Regions from separate parts of the Peribacillus sp. NPDC097675 genome, predicted to be linked through region 2. Evidence: riboswitches for the same ligand, from Rfam matches in the RefSeq annotation. Region 2 holds a riboswitch; the other holds the start of a gene.
The links. A riboswitch is a leader RNA that binds a small molecule or an ion and turns the genes downstream of it on or off. The one in region 2 is predicted to bind FMN.
Positions count from the first base shown of each region.

Region 1: it holds a riboswitch for FMN, as region 2 does, so the genes downstream of both, ribE (riboflavin synthase) here and ACQKL5_RS02715 (ECF transporter S component) in region 2, are expected to answer to the same signal.

Region 1 covers NZ_JBNNSK010000005.1:114,343-118,730, forward strand. The annotation lists gene ACQKL5_RS09425 (hypothetical protein) at 96-401, shown strand; gene ribH (6,7-dimethyl-8-ribityllumazine synthase) at 445-915, opposite strand; partial or broken gene ribB (3,4-dihydroxy-2-butanone-4-phosphate synthase) at 977-1,585, opposite strand; gene ribE (riboflavin synthase) at 1,604-2,242, opposite strand; FMN riboswitch at 2,395-2,525, opposite strand; gene ACQKL5_RS09445 (GNAT family N-acetyltransferase) at 2,856-3,446, shown strand; gene ACQKL5_RS09450 (tryptophan-rich sensory protein) at 3,661-4,388, shown strand, end outside.
Region 2 covers NZ_JBNNSK010000001.1:541,298-545,685, reverse strand. The annotation lists gene ACQKL5_RS02730 (RecQ family ATP-dependent DNA helicase) at 1-351, opposite strand, end outside; gene ACQKL5_RS02725 (helix-turn-helix domain-containing protein) at 348-1,415, opposite strand; gene ACQKL5_RS02720 (ferredoxin) at 1,702-1,950, shown strand; gene ACQKL5_RS02715 (ECF transporter S component) at 2,058-2,639, opposite strand; FMN riboswitch at 2,809-2,943, opposite strand; gene serA (phosphoglycerate dehydrogenase) at 3,283-4,388, shown strand, end outside.

The DNA of each region.
Region 1 (4,388 bases), on a different contig from region 2:
TATTTTTCTTATTTCTTACTATTAACAACCCAATTTAGGTAACGAGAAAAATTATTAACTCAAGACACTCGGCCAACCTTGTCTACACATACTTCATGATTGCTGGAGGACTCATATTTTCTTTCAACAGTATTATCCCTACCATTTTAGTGGCCATTTTGATTAAGCAGGAGAGATGGCCGCTCGTTGTTTCCTATATTTTTGGCATTACAATCAGTCTTTTATTTACGGCAATCCTCATTCAATCAAACAGCCCTTTATCCCTGAGCCTGTTATTCATAAGGCTTTTGTTGAAGGTAGATCGATTGTTACATGACCTGGAGTGTGTTTCTTCCATCTCTTTGGAGACATGTTCGACATCGGCCGATCACATGAAAAAGCTGACAGTCTCAGAAAAATAAAACAAGCCCCAGATAGAATTCCTATCTGGGGCCTGTTGGTCTTTTACTGTTCAATCAATTTTCCCAAGTTCGCCATTTCTATGGCACTAACGGCAGCTTCGTACCCTTTGTTACCTGATTTTGTACCGGCGCGTTCAATGGCCTGTTCGATGTTTTCAGTCGTCAATAAGCCGAAAATGACCGGAACACCTGTATCCAAGGCAACGGAAGCCATTCCTTTCGCTGCTTCATTGCAGACATAATCATAATGCGTAGTGGAACCTCTTATGACCGTCCCTAGCCCAATCACTGCATCGTATTTACCTGTGTTCACCAGTTTTTTGGCAATGAGCGGCAATTCGAAAGCTCCTGGCACCCAAGCGATGTCGATGTCATCTTCGTCCACACCGTGACGTTTAAGGCCATCCAGTGCCCCACCTAATAGCTTGCTTGTAATGAACTCATTGAATCTACCGACCACGATTCCCACTTTCAGTCCTGATCCGATTAATTGTGCTTCGATAATTTTCCCCATGTCTATTTCCTCCTCAGTTTATAAATGGATGTTACGCGTTTTGAATGTATATTTGTTCTTGCAATGATTCCTTTTGTTTACGGTACTGTACCAAGTCGGCGATCGTAATGAATGAAAGGCCGAATTTTTCAGCAATCTTTTTAAGGTCGGGTACACGTGCCATGCTTCCGTCTTCATTCATGATTTCGCAAATGACGCCTGCAGGAGCAGCCCCACATAACTTGGCCAAGTCCACTGATGCTTCCGTATGTCCGGTCCGGTTCAGTACACCCCCTGCTTTCGCTATTAGCGGGAAAGTATGACCAGGACGTTGAAAGTCCTCGGCCACCGAATCTTCCTTCAAAAGCTCCAGAATGGTCAGCGAACGTTCGAACGCACTGATTCCTGTAGATGCGCTTTTGTGATCCACACTGACGGTGAATGCCGTCCCATGATGGTCGGTGTTATCTCTGACCATGGGGTGCAAGTTCAATTTTTCCGCCAATTGTTCGGTAATGGTCGTACAAATCAAACCACGGCCATGTGTGGCCATAAAATTGATGGCTTCTGGTGTCGCTTTTTCTGCAAGCACCACGAAATCACCTTCATTTTCGCGGTCTTCATCATCGGAAATAATGACTACTTTCCCAGCCTTCAGATCTTCAATCGCTTCTTCAATTGTATGGAACATCCTTCACACCGCCCCTTATTAGAATCCATGTTCAGACAAAAACGCTAAGTCCAGACCTGGTTTTGATTCAGTTCTTTTCATTTGATGTATAATGTATTTCCCTAACATGTCGTTTTCAATGTTCACGATATCGCCTGGCGCCTTTCTACCCAATATGGTGTCCTGATGGGTCAAGGGAATGAGTGATACAGTCAACTGATTTCCCTCAATGCCGAATATCGTCAAGCTTGTTCCATCAATGGCGACAGATCCCTTTGGAATGCAGTATGTACTGAGCCCTTCTTCCAATGAAATCACGTAATACACTGCATTTTCTTTTTGTACTTTTTTCAAAATCGTGCCCGTTCCATCGATATGACCTGAAACGAAATGTCCTCCGAAACGTCCCTGAGCACTCATCGCCCGTTCAAGATTCACCTCTGAACCAGGCTTTAATGTCCGTATCGATGACGCTTTCACCGTTTCCGGCATCACATCAACCGTAAACAAGCTTTTTGTGAAGGATGTCACCGTCAAACAGACTCCATTCACGGATATGCTGTCTCCATTGTGAACATCTTCAAGGACTTTCTTGGATTGAACGGACAGTTGCATACTGCTTATTCCTTTGTTTATGGAATGAACAGTGCCGATTTCCTCGATGATTCCAGTAAACATAGTTTTCCCCCTTTTATAAACATATAAAAAACCCCTTAGGATGACCTAAGGAGTTAACAGGAGAATTGAGTGAAAAAATTGTATACCTAATAAACCCATTATTTCAACATTTTGAAAAAATAGGCGTACGTATAGCATACACTTGGATTTCACACGTCCTTCTCCCATCCAGACTGTACTGTCGGCTTTGGAATCTCACCAAATCCTGCCTTTATCAGGCTCGCGGGCTTAGAATTACTTCATCACCGCCGGTTGGGATTTTCACCCGACCCCGAAGGACTAACTAATAGTATGAATCTTCATTTATTTTAACACCCTAATGCAAGGATGTAAAACAACTATCCTAAAATGAACCTATAGTTGCAAGCAAATAGTACAGGATAATAGCGAGTTTACTATACAAAATTACCATTAGATGTTTAGTAAGATTGAATTCAAATATCGTCAGGGACTATCAAAACTTTTACAAATCATTTCTTTTATCCTTTTATAACACACCTCTAAAAAGAAGGGTTAATCAGCCCTTACCTTGCCTTAAACGAAAAGAATGGTATTCTGAGCAGAAATTTTTTGTGTTATAATTTAGAAAATTGAGAATAAAAGAGGGATTGACATGGCAAACACAAACCTTTTAATGGTTCAGCACGGTCATATGGAAAGTGAGCGTATCGTATTACGTCCGGTTTCGCTTGATGATGCTGAAGATATGTATGAATATACATCTGATGAAGAGACTACCCGTTATCTTTATGACCCGCATAAAGATTTGAACCGAACTAAGAATTTCATAGCAAACTATTTCTTGGAAGAGCCCCTCGGCAAATATGCAATCGTATTAAAAGAAAGCAACAAGATGATTGGGGCTATCGAATTCAGAATACATGAATCGAACAAATGTGGAGAACTGGGCTATACATTAAACCGGAATTTCTGGGGTAAAGGCTATATGACAGAAGCAGGAAGATTAATACTGGAATTAGCTTTCAATGTACTGGATTTGGAACGAGTATTTGCTGAATGCGATGTGATAAATGCCGCCTCCGGGAAAGTCTTGGATCGCTTAGGTATGAAGTGTGAAGGAATTCACCGTAAAAGCCACATGACGAAGGGTACATTATTTGACAGCGCCTATTATTCCATACTAAAAGAAGAATACTTGACCCGAGACAATAAGGATGAAGCGGTTGTTAGCGCCGAATCCTAATTTCACTGATTCATTAACTACCTCTAAAGGGCCTTGCTACCACTAGTAGCAAGGCCCTTTTTCTAGATACATATGTACTTTTTTTACAGATTTTCCATACCCTACTTTTCTCCAGTGATAAGTTTCTTCCTTCCGATGTGCTAAAAAAGGTTATCTCTGCAATATATGAGGAATAAGATAATATGTCCCAATTACTATCAAAGGAGGAAGACACATGCTTATTGTACTTATTAACCTTGTTTTTTATCTTTTTGTCGTCACGATGAATTTCCTTGCTAACTACCTTCCCTTTAACGGCCAAACATCAGGGGAAATATCCGATAAACTGGATGTCCTTTTCACCCCAGCCGGTTATGTATTCTCGATTTGGGGCTTTATTTATTTACTTCTTGCGCTTTGGGTATTTAGACAATTCATGGGTAAGTACCGAAAAAGCCCCGTTTATATGGTCTCATTCCCATGGTTCGCTTTAAGTTGTGTATTCAATGCAGCCTGGCTATTGGCTTGGCATTACGAATACTTCCTGCTGTCCGTCCTTATCATCATTACACTTTTGCTGACCTTGATTGTCATTTACACAAACATAAAAAAAGCAGATCATACTTTTTTCGACCTCATGCCCTTTTCCATCTACTTAGGGTGGGTAAGTGTTGCAACCATCGCGAATATTTCCTACTATCTGACCCATATCGGCTGGGATGGGTTCGGGATCTCCGACGTAACATGGACGATTATTCTGTTACTGGTAGCCACAGCCCTGGCCTTTCTATTTGCCATCAAAAATAAAGACTGGTGCTACCCACTCGTCTTCGTCTGGGCCATCATCGGAATCGGCGTCAGGAACAGCACGCCCCACCCGACAATCACCACGACATCCTATATCCTGGCCGGCATCATCCTGATCCTATCCATCACCGTCCTCATCAAGAACCGTGGGAAATA
Region 2 (4,388 bases):
TAGCCCGAGCATTTCGGGAGATAAGAAAATAAACCGATACGTATGCAAACGTTCAAAAGCCTGTTTTTTTTGATACGGGTTCAGAAAAGAGTTGAGGGTCAATACACTTTTTTCCCCTCTCATTTTAAGCTGATCTGCCTGGTCCTGCATCAAAGACAACAAAGGCGAAACAATGATAACCGTCTTATTGAAGAGGTAGGCAGGAAGCTGATAACATAATGATTTACCTGATCCCGTGGGAAGCATTGCCAAAGTGTGGTTTCCTTCAAGCAATGATTGTATCACTTCTTGCTGTCCAGGACGGAAATTGTCAAATCCAAATTTTTCTTTCAAGACTGAATTCACATTCATCCTCTATCACCTATTTTCGCAAGTACAAGCCTAATTTGAAAAAAACTGATTTGGTCATTATCAACCGCTTCCTTGATAGCCTTCAGCTTTCTTGTCTTAAGGTCTTTAATGACCGTAATGATTTGGTTCTCATCTTCGTTTGAAACATAATCCTGTATCGAAAAGCTTTTATCCGATAGGACGATTTCAACTAGGTGATCCTCTATTGTATTCCCTTTTAAACGACGGATTTCTGCAATTTCAGGTATCGTTTTCCCTGCATGAATATAATGCAGTGTCGTTTGGGTGGATTGTGTCATATGAAGATTTCCACCATTTTTCCAATCATTGATCAGAGAGGCCAAGAGAGGGTAATCACTTTCCGTTGATATTTCTGCGAGAATATGATGCAGTGAGCCGAGAAAAACGAACTGCACATACCACTCATCAATCTCTTTCCTTTTTCCAATTTGTTCAAACGTAAGTCCCACCCGATTGACTCCCGTAATTTTCAAAACAAAAATATCACGGCTCAAATCACTTTGTAACTCTAAAAGTGTTACAAGCTCATCATAAAGATGTTGGGCAAGTAACTCTCGGTTTTGTCGATTGGTAGATAAAAAAAACTTAACGAATTCCTGTATTTGTTGATTTTGTTGTATCGGATAGAATGACCTTTCATTGTGGACAATATGGGATATAGTTTGAATAAGTAAAGTAAGTCTTCTCCAAAAATCTTGAGTGATGCTTTGATAGTTCCACCCATTCATGGAAGAAGGAAGTGGGCATTTTATGAAAAAGGCGGTCAATGCCCCCCTTCCTTGTTCACTAATCATATAAACATCGTCTTTTCCCGTTGAGTCGATTAATTTCATTTCAATGAATAATCTTATGTTTTGATTCAATTGATCACGGGTAAAACGAGGGACAGTCCCAAAAACATTCGTTAATCCAAATAAATGTGCATCCTGAATTGTCTGGGACGATTTTTTACCCTGCAGCATATGATAAATAGCGAAGATGGAACGCTCACCTTGAAATTTTTCTATCGCATATAAAATGATTGCTTGAAGATAATTGTTCATGAAGCTCACATCCTTGTTCCATTTATCCAATTATATTGTAACAAAAATCTTCAAATACCGCCGTTTTTTATGTCAAAATCGTATCGATATTTGTGTATAAATATCATATAAGTACTCATTATAATGAAATTCTTCCAATAATTTTTGTTGACATTCCATGTAATGCGGTATTATCGTTACATTTTCTATTGATAAGTTCGGCATTCGGTCTTACAATAAGAAAGAGATAATAATCTATAATAAAAAAGGTTATGAGTTGTATATCAACTTAGGAGGGGTTTTAATCATGGCTAAATTTACTATTGTTGATAAAGAAACCTGTATCGCTTGTGGAGCTTGTGGAGCGGCAGCACCAGATATCTACGATTATGATGATGAAGGAATTGCATTTGTTACGTTAGACGATAACGAAGGAATCGTTGAAATCCCAGATGTTCTTATAGATGACATGATGGATGCATTTGAAGGCTGTCCAACAGATTCTATTAAAGTCGCGGATGAATCATTTGAAGGCGACGCCCTTAAATTCGAATAGGTTAAAAAGCCATTCTCATTTTGAGAATGGCTTTTTTCTTTGAAGTTTAGACCTATACATAAAAGAGGTGAAAAAAACAGATTTCTAATTTTTTCCACCTCTTTTTATTATGCACTTTTATATAAAACTTGTTTATTAATCCATGCTTGAAGCTTAACAAATAATAGCATGAAAACAGAAGTAATAAGTAATCCTTTGATTATGTTAAACGGAAGTATTGCCGCTGTTACTAATTTCCTGGATTCTGGTGCCGTCATTGCATCCCATCCCATAAAGAACGTATATGCCGGTAAAAAGACATAATAATTTAGGACACTCATAACTATCGCCATGGAAACTGTCCCGGCTAGCAAAGCAAACGTCATACCTTTTTTAGAGCTGATATTTTTGTATACATAGTAAGTTGGCAAGATGAATAATACTCCCGCTATAAAGTTGGAGATATGTCCAACTGGTACCCCCGTTTCGGTTCCTGTCATGACCATATCCAGCAGATTCTTCAGGAATTCAACCAAAATCCCTGCCAGCGGTCCATAAATCAATGCGGCCATAAGCGCTGGTATGTCACTAAAATCGATGTTCAGAAAAGGTGGAAATCCTGGAAAAGGGAAATTCAAAAGCATAAGTAAGTACGAAAGACTTCCAAACATTGCAAGGGTGACCATTTTTTTAATATTGTTCGATTTCATAGCTCTCTCTCCTTCTTTTTCTTGATCTACCGTGAAAAAGAGGTAAGGGATCCTTCATCATGTTGATGTTCAATAAAAAACCCTTTAATTCCGACAGAATTAAAGGGATAAATTAAAGGTTTCATCAAACAAACGTTCAGCATTTAACTGTTTGAACGCAATCAGGAACCTCCATCTTCTCCCATCCAGACTATACTGTCGGCTTTGGAATCTCACCAAATCCTGCCCCTAAAGGCTCGCGGGCTTAGAAGAATTTTTCTTCATTACCGCCGGTGGGGAATTACGCCCCGCCCCGAAGATAGACCTATAAAATTTCTTTTACATTTTTCATTATATATGATTATTCTTTTTTTGAATAGTATTTTTACCTCACATTAAGTTTAATCTACCCTAGTGAATTACATTAACAATCTTTTTAGACTAAAAGGCATTTTCCCAATATTGTTCTGCACATCCAAAAATAATTTTTCTTTTAGACAATTAACGTGTAAAAGCCCCTGCCATTGCGGATTCTACCGGATAAATTACAAGGCTATGTTTTTTAAAGCGCTTACAAAGCATAATGTTAAATTGACAATTTTGCTACTTCAATTGTAAAATTAACTGAAATTTAAGAGAATTTTTTCTAGGAAGGTGTTTACACGTGTATCAGATTTTAGTAGCAGATGCCATTAAACCAGAAGGACTCGGACCGCTTACAGAGGCATCCAATATTCTTCTTATTCAAAAGACCGTAGAAGAAGCAGCAAACGAACTTGATCAAATTGATGCGATACTAGTAAGAAGTGCAACAAAAGTTACTGAAGATTTAATGAACCGCATGCCCAAATTAAAAATCATTGCACGTGCAGGTGTTGGCGTCGATAACATCGACATCCCAGCTGCCACTAAACGAGGCATTGTCGTGGTGAACGCACCTGATGGCAATACTATTTCCACAGCTGAACATACTTTTGCCATGATGGCCTCCTTGATGCGTCATATTCCTCAAGCTTATGCTTCCCTAAAAAATGGAGAATGGAAACGCTCCTCTTATACGGGAACTGAACTTCGTGGTAAAACCCTAGGTATTATAGGCTTTGGACGTATTGGTGGGGAACTTGCCAAACGCGCAAAGGTTTTTGGCATGGAAGTCATCGTTTTCGATCCATTCCTAACTGCTGATCGCGCAAAAAAGATGTCTGTAACCCCCTTGCCTTTAGATGAGTTACTTCCAAAAGCAGATATAATCACTGTACATACACCTCTGACGAACGAAACTAGAGGGTTAATCAATAAAGATAAACTTCTTACCTGTAAAAAAGGCGTGTACGTATTAAACTGTGCTCGCGGTGGAATTCTTGATGAAGATGATTTATATGAGATGATTGTCGAAGGACATGTAGCTGGAGCTGCGATGGACGTATTCGTTGAGGAACCACCACTTGGCAACAAACTACTTGAACTTGATAACGTCATTGCTACTCCCCATTTGGGAGCTTCGACGAAAGAAGCCCAGTTAAATGTGGCCGTCCAAGTTGCACAAGAAGTATTAACCTACTTTGAAGGTAATCCAGTATCTAGTTCCATTAACCTTCCAGCCATATCTAAAGAAGTCTTTGAAAAGGTGCAGCCTTTTTATCAACTCGTCCAACAAATGGGCTCCATTGCCTCTCAATGCATGAAAGAAGGCATACAAGAGATTTCCGTTACTTACGCGGGAGACTCTTTGGACTTTGATACAGCCATCTTAACTAAAAGTCTAATATC